2 regions of the Paenibacillus sp. NPDC056579 genome follow, and region 1 is predicted to be linked to the other one. Evidence: riboswitches for the same ligand, from Rfam matches in the RefSeq annotation. Region 1 holds a riboswitch; the other holds the start of a gene.
What was found. Region 1 has a riboswitch for cobalamin ahead of ACFQ88_RS07960 (ABC transporter substrate-binding protein). Riboswitches for the same ligand answer to the same signal wherever they lie in the genome.
Positions count from the first base shown of each region.

Region 2: it holds a riboswitch for cobalamin, as region 1 does, so the genes downstream of both, ACFQ88_RS21870 ((2Fe-2S) ferredoxin domain-containing protein) here and ACFQ88_RS07960 (ABC transporter substrate-binding protein) in region 1, are expected to answer to the same signal.

Region 1 is NZ_JBHTVD010000002.1:86,034-93,232, forward strand. Features, by position in the region: gene ACFQ88_RS07940 (Lrp/AsnC family transcriptional regulator) at 1-238, shown strand, start outside; gene ACFQ88_RS07945 (aminotransferase class I/II-fold pyridoxal phosphate-dependent enzyme) at 252-1,445, shown strand; gene ACFQ88_RS07950 (aspartyl-phosphate phosphatase Spo0E family protein) at 1,573-1,839, shown strand; gene ACFQ88_RS07955 (hypothetical protein) at 1,999-2,535, shown strand; cobalamin riboswitch at 2,590-2,788, shown strand; gene ACFQ88_RS07960 (ABC transporter substrate-binding protein) at 3,008-4,042, shown strand; gene ACFQ88_RS07965 (FecCD family ABC transporter permease) at 4,044-5,081, shown strand; gene ACFQ88_RS07970 (ABC transporter ATP-binding protein) at 5,151-5,993, shown strand; gene cobT (nicotinate-nucleotide--dimethylbenzimidazole phosphoribosyltransferase) at 5,986-7,047, shown strand; gene cobU (bifunctional adenosylcobinamide kinase/adenosylcobinamide-phosphate guanylyltransferase) at 7,067-7,199, shown strand, end outside.
Region 2 is NZ_JBHTVD010000005.1:477,991-485,189, reverse strand. Features, by position in the region: gene nikB (nickel ABC transporter permease) at 1-598, opposite strand, end outside; gene ACFQ88_RS21875 (ABC transporter substrate-binding protein) at 601-2,199, opposite strand; gene ACFQ88_RS21870 ((2Fe-2S) ferredoxin domain-containing protein) at 2,244-2,636, opposite strand; cobalamin riboswitch at 2,805-3,006, opposite strand; gene ACFQ88_RS21865 (DUF1540 domain-containing protein) at 3,277-3,432, shown strand; gene ACFQ88_RS21860 (bactofilin family protein) at 3,589-4,032, opposite strand; gene ACFQ88_RS21855 (M23 family metallopeptidase) at 4,066-5,028, opposite strand; gene ACFQ88_RS21850 (ParM/StbA family protein) at 5,226-6,317, shown strand; gene ACFQ88_RS21845 (MFS transporter) at 6,802-7,199, opposite strand, start outside.

The DNA of each region.
Region 1 (7,199 bases):
GCGCATTTACTTATATCCAGAAGTCAAATCCGTTTACCTCATGTCCGGAGCGTACGATTTGCTTGTCGAAATCGAAGGCAAAACGCTGAAAGAGGTCGCAGGCTTCGTGTCGAACAAATTGTCTCCGATCGATCGCGTGTTATCGACCAAAACGCATTTTATTTTAAAGAAATACAAGCAGGACGGCATCACTTTTGAAGACCATGAGGACGATCGCCGTATGTTAATTTCACCGTAAAGGATGAATAGCGATGATCAACCAACAGCAAGGAACCACTTCCAAATCCATGTCGGATTACTTGGCGCCATTAGTAAGAGAGATACCGCCTTCGGGCATCCGCAAGTTTTTTGATCTCGTCAGCGCGAGCAAGGACATTATTTCGCTCGGCGTCGGCGAGCCGGACTTCTGTACGCCATGGCATGTGCGTGAAGCTTGTGTGTATTCGTTGGAGCGCGGCAATACGAAGTATACGCCCAATGCAGGCATGCCCGAGCTGAGGGAAGCTATCGCCGAGTATTTGTACGATTCGTTCCATACGCCGTATGAGCCGGCAGATGAAATTCTCGTTACGGTTGGCGGCAGTGAAGCCATTGACTTGGCATTGCGGGCTTTGATCGTGCCAGGAGATGAAGTGCTCGTGCCGGAGCCGTGCTACATATCCTATTCACCGATTACACGGATCGGCGGAGGGATTCCGGTAGGCATTGAAACGTTCGCCAAGGATAACTTCAAGCTGACGCCGGAAGCGTTAAAAGCGAGCATCACACCGAAATCGAAGGTGCTGATCCTCTGTTATCCAAGCAATCCGACCGGTGGCATCATGACCTACGAGGATTGGCTGCCGATCGCCAAAATCGTCGAAGAGCACGATTTGATTGTTATTTCCGACGAGATTTATGCCGAGCTGACCTATGAGCAAAAGCACGTGAGCTTCGCATCGATTCCGGGAATGCGCGACCGGACGATTCTCGTCAGCGGCTTTTCCAAGGCGTTCGCCATGACGGGCTGGAGAATGGGCTATGCCTGCGGTCATAAGGATTTGATTTCGGCGATGCTCAAAATTCACCAGTATACGGTAATGTGTGCTCCGGCGATGGGTCAGGTGGCAGCTCTGGAAGCGTTGAAGAACGGGATGGAAGAAAAGGACCGCATGGTAGAGTCTTATAATCAGCGGCGCCGTCTGGTTGTGCAGGGCTTCCGTGAGATCGGTCTGGAGTGTCATGAGCCGCAAGGCGCATTTTATGCATTCCCTTCCATTGCGTCTACAGGCCTAAGCTCGGAGGATTTTGCCCAGCGTCTGTTGCATGAAGCGAAGGTTGCAGCCGTGCCCGGGCACGTGTTCGGACTGGGCGGGGAGGGCTTTGTACGCTGTTCTTACGCTACTTCGGTCAACCAGCTGCTCGAAGCAATTGACAGAATAGGTAATTTTATCCGTAAATTATAGTTTCGACAAAAGTAGTCATTTCCAACCTCGTGAAAAACTGGTATCTTTAATAGTATAGAAGTTTCATGCCATTATTCTCGTATGAGACTTCTGAGTCTAAAGATATGCTTTTGAAGGGGGGATGAAAATGGCTTTTCCTGAATATCGGCTTAGGCAGTATATGGATATTAGCTGGATTCGAGAGAAAGATGATCGAGCCAAGTGGATTTTTGGAAAAAAGAAACAGTCTTCATCTGCCTTATCTTTAGAAGAAGAAATTTATAATCTGCGTTTGGAGCTGGAGCAGCTTGTTCAGCGCGAGAAAAGTCTGACTTCTCCGAACGTCGTAGAGATCAGCATGATGCTGGATAAAAAAATCAATGAATATATGAATCAATACAAGAGGAACCGGTGAGGTTCCTTTTTCGTTGCTGACGAAACGGTAAGGCGAAAGCGATTTGTGCAACACATATTCCCTTCTTATCTTTTTTGATACAACCTCGACTTTTATGATATGATGAGGGCTAGAAATAGAGAGGAATTCTCGCGTAAAGATTGCATAAGGAGAGGGATCATGAGAGGCAAAATCATGCTTATGCTGATGCTGCTGGCAGTGCTTGCCGGCTGCGGCGGAGGGCCGAAGGCCGACGTACCGATGTTTATGATGGGGTCCAATGGCATTCCTGCCGAGGTGGGAGACAAGCTGCAGGCGGCATTGCAGACGAAAGTCGGAACGGCGCCGACCGTTAGCATCGTGACGACACCGATTTTTTCTATGGAGAAATTAATAGTGGAAATCGCTGCGGGGGAGAACGGCATCATTGTCGTACCTACGGAGCAATTCAAGCAAATCGGCCAGCAGGGCGGCTATGTCAGTCTGGATAATGTGGCGAAGCAGGAGGATTTCCCTGACGGTGTGCTGGAATTGCCGGTAGACACCAAAGACGGGGCTGCGAAAAAAGAAAAGCATCTGTACGGGATTCCTTTGGAGCAGTCCAAATGGTTCACGGAGCTGAAGCTGAACGGCAAGGATTTGGTAGCTTTCGTCCCGGCCAATGCCAAAAATCAGGATAAAGTGATGCAAGTGATGAAGATCATCGCTCAAAAATAGGCAAGCGACATACAACAGTGATAGTTCAAGGTGCTACCAGGTATCGGATTCATAATTTCATAGATTCGAAGAGGTGCCTGCGAGCAGGAAGCTTGCTTGCGGGTTAAAAGGGAAGCCGGTGACAATCCGGCACGGTCCCGCCACTGTATTTGGAGTGACCCTCATGAAGCCACTGTACCCTGTCACGGGAATGGGAAGGCGAGGCGTCGCAAGATCCATAAGTCAGGAAACCTGCCTCGTTCGAATACCGACCGACCTTTTCGAGGAAAAAAGGAGCGTCACGCACAAACGGTTCTCGGTTGAGAGCCTGATTGCCGTTTGATAAGCCGTAAGCCCTCTGATTCCTTTTCCACAAATGAATCAGAGGGATTTTTTTGCTGCTTTCCAAGCCGGTTTCCGGTTTTTAGTTAATAGCAATACAATTGATAAGATTCCGGGGTCATCTCGGAAGAGAAAAGGGAGTTATATGGATATGACAAGCAATCATTCACGTAAAAGCACGAAAAAATGGCTGGCCGCCGTACTGGGCCTTGCGCTGGTATTCAGCGCCGCCGGCTGTGCGCCGAAGCAACCGCAGCAAACACAGCCTCCGGCAACCGGCAATTTGGTTGATCCTCCCAAGGCGGGCGGGAATCAAACCGGTCAGCCGGCCGCTCAAGCCAAAGCGACGGTATATCCGATCAAGGTGAAAGATGCGACAGGCAAAGAGTTTACCTTCGAGAAAGCGCCGTTCCGTATCGTATCGGTATCCCCGAGCGAGACGGAGACGCTGTTCGCTCTGGGCTTGGGAGATAAAGTGGTCGGGGTATCCGATTTCTGCGATTATCCGGCGGAAGCGAAGTCGAAGCCGAAGATGGGCAGCATCGTGAAGCCGAATGAAGAGGCACTGATCGGTGCTAATGCCGATGTCGTACTGACGGGCGTATCGATGAAGGTTCCTGTCGTGGAGCAGCTGAGAGGCTTGAAGGTCAACATGTTCAAGGTGGAGCCGAAGACGATCGACGACGTAATGAACAATATTATTATGTTCGGCCAAATCTTCGATAAGCAGGAGCAGGCGGAGAAGCTCGTCGCTTCGATGAAAGCGGATCGTCAGAAGGTGACGGATGCCGTGAAGGATTTGAAGCCGGAGCAGAAGAAAAAGGTGTTTATCGAGTTCTCTCCGGGCTGGACGGTAGGAAAAGGCGAGTTCATGGATGAGCTGATCACTCTGTCCGGCGGCATTAACGTATCTTCCAACGTTACGGGTTATGCCAAGCTTAACGAGGAAAAAGTGATTGCGGACAACCCGCAGGTCATTTTGTACCCGAAAAACCTGATCGACGAGCAATCGAAAAAATCGATGGATCAAATTATTAAGGAGCGCAGCAGCTGGGCTTCGATCGACGCCGTCAAAAACAACAAGCTGTCCGGGGTGGACAAGGACACGATCAGCCGTCCGGGGCCGCGCATTACGGCAGGTCTGCTGGAGGTTGCCAAGGGCATCTATCCGGAATTGGTGAAATAGGATGAAACGGAGGCTAACCGTTTGGGGAGGAGCGGGGATTCTGCTCCTTCTTCTTTCCGTGACGATCAGCTTGTCGATCGGTACGGTTCATGTGCCCATTGTGCACGTGTGGAAAATATTGCTGCATCACGTGCCGTGGATCGGCACATCCGTGCAGCCGGACTGGCAGCCGGCCTCCGAGCAGATCATCTGGCGCGTCCGATTCCCGCGCGTGCTGTTAGGGCTGCTCGTCGGAGCCTCGCTCGGCATTGCGGGAGCCGCCTTCCAAGGAGTGCTGCGCAATCCGCTGGCCGACCCGTATACGCTCGGCGTTTCCTCGGGCGCTTCGGTCGGCGCGTCCTTTCTCATTTTGTTCGGTTTGCAGTTTGCGCTGCTGGGCATCTGGACGGTACCGGTAGTGGCGTTTTTCACAGGCGTCCTGTCGCTGGTGACTGTACTCTTGCTGGCCAGGACCGACGGAAAGCTGCGCATGGAGGCGTTAATTTTGTCCGGCGTCGTCATGCAGGCATTTCTCGGCGCCTTCGTGTCGCTGATGGTGACCATGTCGAAGCAGGTCATTAATGAAATCGTGTTCTGGTTAATGGGCAGCCTCGCGCTTCGGGGGTGGTCGTTCTCGCTCGTACTGCTGCCTTATTTGGCAGCAGGCGCGCTGATTTTGCTCGGATATGGCCGAGCTATGAATTTGCTTGCGCTTGGGGAGCAGCAGGCGGCCTACCTGGGCATCCGTGTCGAGAGGACGAAGGTGGTTGTGCTCACATGCGCAACGCTGGTTACTGCGGCAGCCGTGTCCGTATCGGGCGTCGTAGGCTTCGTAGGACTGATCGTCCCGCATTTGCTGCGACTGCTGGTCGGGCCGGATTACCGGCTGCTGCTTCCTTTATCGATCATTGGCGGCGCTTTCTACGTATTGTGGGCGGATACGCTGGCCCGAACGCTGCTTAGTCCGACGGAAATTCCTTTAGGGGTAGTGACGGCTTTTATGGGGGCGCCGTTTTTTGCTTATTTGCTGAAAAGAAACAAGCGGATATCCGGAGGCTAGTCGATCGGATATCGCTGACGGAGCTCGCAGCTCTGCGCTGCGACTGATAAGTGAAGGGGGGCGTAAGGGATGCCGAACGAGATCATCGAGGCAGACGATGCCGGTCTTGCCTATAACGGGCAGACCGTATTGAAGCAAATCCGGTTCTCCGTACAGCAGGGGGAATGCTTCGGCATCATTGGGCCTAACGGCAGCGGCAAATCGACGCTGCTCAAGCTCATTGCCGGCATCGAGAAGCCGGCATCCGGCCAAGTGCTGCTGGAGGGCAAGCAGGCGCATCTGTATCCGCGCAAGCAGCTCGCGCAATGGGCCGCCGTGCTGCAGCAGGATGCGCTGCCGCCCCTTGGCTTCACGGTGCGGGAGATTATCGGGATGGGACGGTACCCGTTCCAAAATTGGCTTGGCGACGAGAAGGGAGCTTACGATGCGGAGCAGCTGATCGACGGCATCGTCGAGCGGCTGCAGCTGCAGGAGCTTCAGCACCGCAGCATCGACCGGCTGAGCGGCGGTGAGCGGCAGCGTGTGGCGCTTGGCAAGGTCATGGCGCAGCAGCCGCGGCTTTTGCTGCTGGATGAGCCTACCACTTACCTGGATATCGGATACCAGGTGCAGATGATGGAATGGATCCGGTCGTGGCAGCAGGAATCCGGGTTGACGGTGGTAGCCGTCCTTCATGAGCTGAATTTGGCGTCGCAATATTGCGACCGGCTGATGATGCTGCAGGAAGGGCTGATCGTCGGCATCGGGAGACCGGAGGAAGTGATCCGCAGCGAGCTGCTGGAGCAGGTGTATCGGACTCAGCCGATCGTGCTTAAGCATCCGGTATCGGGTGTACCGCAAATATTGCTGCAGAGCGCCGCAGAGGGCGCTGTGTCTAATAAAGCTAGGGAGAGGAGTCATACGGATGTCTAAAGCGTCATTGTATCAGCTTGCGGCCGAAATAGGGCCGCTGCATTCATCAGCCATCGAGGCGGCGGGCCGTCACCTCGATCAATTGACCAAGCCGCCGGGGAGCCTCGGCAGGCTGGAGGAGGTAGCCCGGCAGCTGGCGGGCATTACAGGAGAGACCGTACCGTCCTTAGGGAAAAAGGCGGTTATCGTCATGGCAGGCGACCATGGAGTGTGCGAGGAAGGTGTGAGCGCATTTCCGGCGGAAGTAACGCCGCAGATGGTGCTTAACTTCCTGAACGGCGGAGCGGCCGTCAATGTATTGTCGCGGCATGCCGGAGCGGATGTCGTATGTGTCGACATCGGCGTTAATGCCGAGCTGGATCATCCGCAGCTCTATTCGCGCAAAGTGCGCAAGGGGACGCGTAACATGGCGAAGGAAGCGGCGATGACGGAGGAAGAGGCTCTGCAGGCGATTCAAGTCGGCATCGATCTCGTCAAAGAGCTCGTCGACGACGGCTATTCACTGTTCGCTACAGGCGAGATGGGGATAGGCAATACTACGGCGAGCTCCGCTCTGTTAGCCGTGCTTACAGGCACGGACATCGGGACTGCGGTCGGCCGGGGGACGGGCATCAACGATGAGAAGCTGCTTCATAAGCAAGCGGTCATTGAGCGCGCGATTAAGCTGAATCAGCCCGATGCGGACGATCCGATCGATGTGTTAGCCAAACTGGGGGGGGTGGAGATTGCCGGTCTCACCGGCGTCATTCTGGGGGCTGCGCTGCATCGCCGCCCTATCGTCATCGACGGCTTCATATCGTCGGCTGCGGCTCTGATTGCCAGCCGAATCGCTCCGCAGAGCGTATCGTATATGATCGCCTCGCATTTGTCGCAGGAAACGGGGCATGCGCGCCTGCTGGAAGCTGTAGGCTTGTCGCCGATGCTGCATATGGATATGCGGCTCGGAGAAGGGACCGGAGCCGTACTGGCTTTCCCGCTCATTGAAGCATCGGTGAAGGTGATGAAGGAGATGGCTTCGTTCGCTTCGGCGGGGATATCCTCATCCGATCAATAAGTGAGAAGGAGGAGGACTTATGCTCGTTTTGGTAACGGGAGGAGCGCGCAGCGGCAAGAGCTCTTTTGCCGAGGCATACGCTTCGAGTTTAGCCGGGGAGGGCGTTTACATCGCCACGGCCCAGGCGTATGATGAGGAAATGAAGGATCGGA
Region 2 (7,199 bases), on a different contig from region 1:
GCAGAGCCGCCCTGGTAAGCCGCATCAGCACGGCGCCGGTCCCGGCGGCAAGCACGATAGCCGGCATCACGATATGCCTCCATGTCCCGTAACCGCTGGTCGGCAGCAGCTGCAGCTTCTCCGAGAGCAGCGTAATCAGCAGAATCGCCAGCCAGAATCCGGGAATCGACAGAAACAGAAGGCCGATCGCCCGGCCTGCGTGGTCGATTAAGCTGTTTTTGCGAAGCGCCATCAGGATGCCGAGCGGAATCCCGGTCCCGGCCGCAAACAGCACCGCCATTAAGGATACGCTCAGCGTTACAGGCAGCCGGCGGAGCAGCTCGGCGCTAACCGGCTCCTTCGTCATGTAAGAGGTGCCGAGATCGCCCTGAACCGCATTCGCTAACCATCGTCCGTACTGAACGGCGTACGGCGCGTTCAGCCCCAGCTGCTCCCGCATAGAGGCAATTTCCTGCTCCGTAGGCTCCCTGACTCCGCTCTGGCTCAACGCCTCGACGGCCGGATCACCGGGCGACAAGACGCTGAGAGCAAACGCTATGAGCGAGACGCCGATCAGAACGGGAATGGCGGCCACCCATCTGCGAAGGAGATATTTCATGGCTACTCAGTCCATTCCAGCTTAGACAGCGTCGTTCCGTAGATCGTCGCTTGATAGCCCTTGATTTTCTTGTTATACGCAATCAGATTCGCATCATTGAACAGAGGAATCGTCGGCAGGTCTTGAGCCGCAATCGTCTGAATTTCGTTATAGATCACTTTCCGGTCGTCCATGCTTAGCGTTGTTTTCGCCTGATTCAGCAGCTGATCGATGCGCTCGCTTTTGTAGCCGAGGCTGTAGCTTTTATTGCTTGAACCGCCGCTCGACAAATAATTCGTAAACAGCGTGAACGGATCGGCGTTCGGCAGCCCTTGCGTTGCCAGCGCCAGATCATACTCCCCTTTGGCCTGCGCCTCCTTGAATGCTGCGCCATCCAATATTTTGATTTGCACATCCAGGTTCAGCTCTTTGAGCACCGACTGCAGCAGCTCGGCCTGCGCTTTGTAAGGGTACCGGTCCAACCCGTAGGTCGGCACGATGAGATCGATCTTCTGCGTCTTGCCTCCGGTCGCTTCCGCCGCCAGCCGTTTGGCCTCGGTCGCATTCGTGACCGTTTTGATCTCCTTATAAAAAGGAGACGTCGCGTTCAAGATGTTGACCGTTTCCGTCGGGTAGCCCAAATAAAGCTCCTTCACCAGCTGCTGACGATCGATAATCATGCTGACCGCCTGACGCATGGCAGGATTGTCAAACGGCGCACGCTTGCCGTTCGGGTGAATGTAATGGGAGATCGTCGATTTGGTCACCGACACCTCAAACCGGTTATCCTTCACCAGCTCCTTGGCCAATGCCGGAGGGAGCGCCCCCAAATCCATGACGCCCATAATTTCGCCGGACTTCAAAGCGGCCAGTCTCGTGTCCGGATCGGGGATGACGCGCACGCGGATCTTTTTTGTTTTGGCTTTCTCGCCATAGTAGCCATCAAAAGCTTCCAGCAGCGCATACTGATCCTTCTGATGCTCGATCAGCTTGAACGGTCCGGTTCCTTGCGGCAGACCGTTGAAATCGCCTTTTTCATTGAAGTTCAACGGGCTGTATATCGGGCTTGCGAAGTTGACCATCGAGTACAGCAAAGCAGGCTGCGGGTTATCGAAGACGAGCTTGAAGGTCATCTCGTCAACCTTCGCCGCTTCCTTTAACCCTGGATAAGCGCTTTTGATATCCAGCGTATAGAACGGGGAGCTTTTCGGGCTAACCTGCTTGTACCGGTTGAAATTAGCAATTACGGCATCTGCGTTCAACGGCTGGCCGTCATGGAATTTCACGTTATCCTGCAGCTTGAACGTCCACTCCTTGCCGTCCGGGGACATCGTCCACGATTTGGCCAGCTTCGGAGCCGGCTGACCGTCTTCTGCCGAGGTGACCAGCGGTTCCCATACGTATAGAATCGTGCTTGTGTAATAAGCGTCTTGAGGTCCCGGCGCCAAATCCCGCGGAGCGGCAAGGACGACTTCCTCCGGATTGGCGATGGCCGTGCCTGTCTGATTCGCCGGCCTGGAAGCAGGATTCGCCGTACTGCATCCGATCAAAACTAATAAAAAGCATAATATGATTGCGGCAGCCATATAAGGCATTTTGTGTATTCTTCTGTTCATGTTCATGTATGACCCTTCTCTCTATGTATAAATAAAAATGAATGAACCGGTTAAACTGCATTGTCTTGTTTCTTCCTGGCCGCTTCCTCCCGGGTCGTTCCAGCAGCACCGAGACCGGTTGCAACAAAGACCTTATCGTACGTATATACCAGATGCTCCTCCAGTACATGTCCTTGAAGCAAATGCTCACGGACTATTCGTCTGCCCAAATCGGGAGTTATCGATTTATACCAGACCCCTTGCGGATACACCGTGACGACGCAAGCGTCCTCGCATCGGCCATTGCACCGGGTTCGTGTAGTATGAATCGAATCGTCGGCTCCCCAGGCAGCAATTTCATTACGAATGGCCAGAGTCACCTCATCGGCCTCCTTTCGGGTACAGCTGCCTCCGTTACAAATCAGTACATGATGGCTTGTCTTCGATAAATCCCATGTCGCCAATCTTGCCACTCCCTTTCTTCTTGGCTTCAAGCCTTTGCTCCAGCCGGGATGTAACGCAAAAAAGGCGTCTTTACCCAGCACAAAATAAGGTAAAGGCGCCCCATATAATCCATAAAATAAATAGACGATGGCCGTCCTTAACACCTCCCTATCTTCCGTAGGTTCGAATCAGTGCTGTCAGAACAGGCAGGTCTCCTGGCTCCGGGATCTTCGTCATTGGCGGCCTTCCCGATCTTTGAACCGTTCAAAGATCAGTGGCATAGAGTGCCGTGACTACTCCGTTACAGTGGCGGGACCGCGTCGGCTTTACACCGAACTTCCCTATTAAGCTTCAGCTAACAGCTGAAGCACCTGTTCCCATCATTTAGTTGTCATCAAACAACACTGATCATACACGATTATTCATTTTTTGTACAACTTCATTCCTTTTAATAGTAATTATTACAATTAAACAATAACGATTTATTCTTCCATTGTCAACCTTCGGGTTTCCAGTCCATTTGAAAACCACCCGAGAATAACCTGTACGCTTTGCCGGGCCTAAACTTTCCTATGCAAAAAAAGCCCGACCTGTATGGCCGGACCCGGGTATAAAAAGCTATGCGATTTGCCCATCCTAGACAGGAGGGGGGTGAGACCTATGGCAAGAGACGTATTGTGTGAAGTGAACTCCTGTAAGTACTGGGCTGCAGGAAACCAATGCAACGCTTCTTCGATTTATGTTGTCAGCCAACGCGGCAACAAAGCAAACAATTCCGAAGAAACGGACTGCAAGACGTTCGAATCGAAAATTTAAATTTTTCTTTTCCCTCGCAGAAGACAGCCTATCGATCCATAGGTTGTCTTTTTCTTTGCTCGTTAAACAGTATTGCCAATAATAATGATAATTATTATCAATTATCGATTTCCTGCCCAAAAAGGTTATCGCAAGAAAATTCCCGCTCAGCCCTAACTACATCGTAGCCATATTGCCGCCGCCATAATTCGTTTGGAACGGGTTCGACGGCATCGGCTCCTTATCCTGCTTCTCCGGCGGCGCTCCTGCGCCGTTGTCCATTTTGCTCGTGCCCTGGAATACGCCGCCTTCGTCGATGATAAGCGATTGCGCCGTCGTATTGCCATACAGCTTGCCCGTTGACCGGATCGTCAGCTTGCCCTTGCACAGCACATTTCCGTTGACGGTTCCCGCCAAAATCACGTTTCTCGCGATAACGTTCGATTTGACCACGCCATGCTCGCCGATCGTCACATCTCCCGCGCAATCTACGTCTCCGGTAATATGCCCTTCGATTCGGATACTGGCTTCGGATTTGATGCGTCCTTCAAACAAGGTACCCTCTCCGATCAAAGTATCGGTCGCTTGAATATCCCGCCCGATTTTTTTGCTTTTAAACATCATTTCGCCTCATTTCTAATTAGTATGGTCATTCTAGTTCAAATAAGGTTTAGGATCCGTGCTCTGGCCGTTCTTCAGCACCTCATAATGCAGGTGGGCCCCGGTGCTTCTTCCGGTTGATCCTACCAGGCCGATCACATCGCCTTTTTGCACTCGTTCGCCCTGCTTGACGTTGATTTTATTTAGATGCATGTACCACGTTTGCAGTCCTTTTGAATGAGTAACCACAATGTTGTTTCCATGCGAGGAATCGCTGCCTGTAGAACTGACAATCCCGTCTGCCGTAACCCGTACGGGAGTATTCATCGGTGCAGCAATGTCATAACCGCTATGGAAGCTTGGTCTGTACGTAAACGGATCCTTGCGAATCCCGAAGCCGGATGTAATATTCCTGCTGTCCACGGGCCAAATATTCGGCGTAATACGGAGCAGCTCCTGCGCCTGAACGGCCTTTGCCTTCGTATCGGTAATGCTGCCTTGAAGCTCTGCCACTTCTTGGTTCATGGAGCTCAGGTGCTGTTTCGTCTGCTCGAGCAGCGTCTTGATCTCTTCGTCGGTGACAGGACGGTTGGAGCCGCCCATCGCGTTAGAATCTACGGAGGAGGATGCGGCAGATGCGGTTGATTTGGCCGCGCCCGTGATCGTACGAACTTCGTCCTCCAGCTTGCGGATATCGTCGATTCTCCCCTTCATCTCCACCGTTTGCTGGGATAATTGGATCAGCTCGTTTTGCAGCTGTTCGATCGTATCGTTCTTCTCCTGGACCGTGGTGCTGTACACAGCCTCTTGACTGACGATGCGGCTCTGCAAGTCCGCCGTGACCCATGATGTCCTCGCATGGTTCACATACAGGACCAGCGTAACCGACAACAAGGCAATTAGTCCTGCTCCGGCACAATAAAGGAGCGCCTTTGGTACTTCAAATCGCCGGACCGCGCTGTTGGCATCGGGAATAATGACGAATGTAAACCGTTTATTGATCCGTTTGACCTTCATGTTAGCTCCTTTAAGCTTGGCACAAATTAACATTATTCGATAGAATACGATCTTATTCGTCGCATCCCGGGAAAAAACCTGCCGATGTTTTCATAAATAGTGGAAAATAGTTCTAAAGTACGAAGGGATTTTGTTGAATTAAATCGAATCATAGTACCAAAGTAATTTATTGGAGCTGACTGGAGGGAAATTCATACATGATCTTGGCCGGAATCGATATCGGCAACGATAGCATCAAGGTAGTCCTGGACGGGGTTCGCGATCCGTTAATGATCCCCAACATTGTTGCACCCGGGTATGAAAGACATATTTTGCAGGAGGAGGATTCTCCTCTGAAGGCGCTTGATGTCGTAGTGCACAGCCCACGTTTGTCAAGAAACAATCAAAGGTACTTCGTCGGCCTTCTAGCCATGGAGAACGAGGATAGCGTAGAGCTCGAGGAGACGGATAACAAAGCGGTGTCGGATCAGTCGCTGATCGTCGCAATCACCGCACTGGCTTACGCAGGCATAGCAAGCCAATCGGTAGCGAGCACCGGCTTCGGCAATACCGAGGAAGTGGAGTATGTAATAGGGACCGGGCTTCCGGTACGCACTTATTCGTATTATCACAAACAGTTCGAGGACCGTCTGGTCGGGGAGCATGAGGTCACGTTTCTGTCTACGCCTCACCTCAAAAACCGCAAGATCAAAGTATCGATCCGTAAAGCCGTCGTCTCCATCGAAGGGGCGGCCGCATTGTTTCAACTGGCAACGCACGACAATTTGCAGGTGAAGGACGAAGAGCTGTACCACGGCTGTATTGGAATTTGTGAGATGGGTGCGCTAACGACGGATTTTCCGGTTATTAACAAAATGAGCATCGATAATCAGTTCAGCACTGGAGAACAGATCGGACTGGCTACGTATCTGGACAACATTATCCGCGATGTGGAGGACCAGTACGGCTACCGGTTCCCTAGCCGCGCCAAGCTGGTGCAGCGGATCAAGCGAAACGACTTCGCGATACGCCGTATCGGTGAAGGCCAGTCGAGCATGAAGCCGGTAGTCGATATGTACTTCAGCCGGGCGGCGCACAAGATCGTCGATCTGATCAAGAAGCGCTGGAAGAAGCACCCCGACATCCAATGCTTCTATGTTGTCGGCGGCGGAGCTGCCGCGCTACGTCCTTACATTATCGACGCCGCGGGCCCGATGAAGCTGCGGTTCGTGGAGGACAGCGAGCTGCTCAATGTGCAGGGCTACTTGAAGCTCGCCCGAAGCAAAATGAATCAGAACGCGTTCGTGTAACGAGCGGTTGTCACTTCTTTCACTGCAGGTGCCTGTACCTGCAGTGATTTTGTTTTATGGATAAATTAGGCAGGAACACAAGCGACTTCCGCAATAGTACCGTATACTATCTCAGATCGTGAGAGGAGCTGATAGGTAAATGGCATATCGTAATCACAATTGTTGTCCTCCAACGGACCCCATTATGACTAACCCGCGGAGGGTTGTTAGAAACTTTTATCATCCGCAGCTTGTGCAAGTGATTCACCCTATTGAAATCGTCAACCGTCACCATTGTTACCCTGTCTACCAGCATTCGGTCACTTGCAGCGAAAGAGACGAATGGGTAGGAAGCGCTCAACCTTATTTCCGCAAAGACAATCAATAATTGACGTCGCCCTGACAACCTCGGAATTGCAGCATCCAATATGGTGAGCCGAGCGCGCCAAAAGGACCACCCGGTTTGTACCCGGAAGGTCCTTTTGGGGCAAAGCTTTTCAATGAATTACGCTTCTCCGGGAGATTCCGCCGATCCGGCTGAGCTCTGCCGGTTGCGATACAATGGAATCATCACCAGCACGCCGATGATAAACAAGATCGCTGCGGCCTCATACATAATGACAATGTTGAACACGCTTTTCAGCCAACCGGCCAAGCTCATCGTGACGACCATCCCTCCCATAAACAGAGGGTTCAAGATACCGTTGACCCGGCCTACATACGCTTCATCCGTATTGCTCAAAATCATCGTGTTGATACCGATCTGGATGGCCGGAAGCACCAGCCCCGAAATGAATTGAGCCGCCAGTGTGAGCCACAGAGAGGTCGAGAACCCGATGACGATCATCCCGATCGCGCTGACGACCATCCCGATGCCTAGCATCGTTTGCGGCGAATACTTCT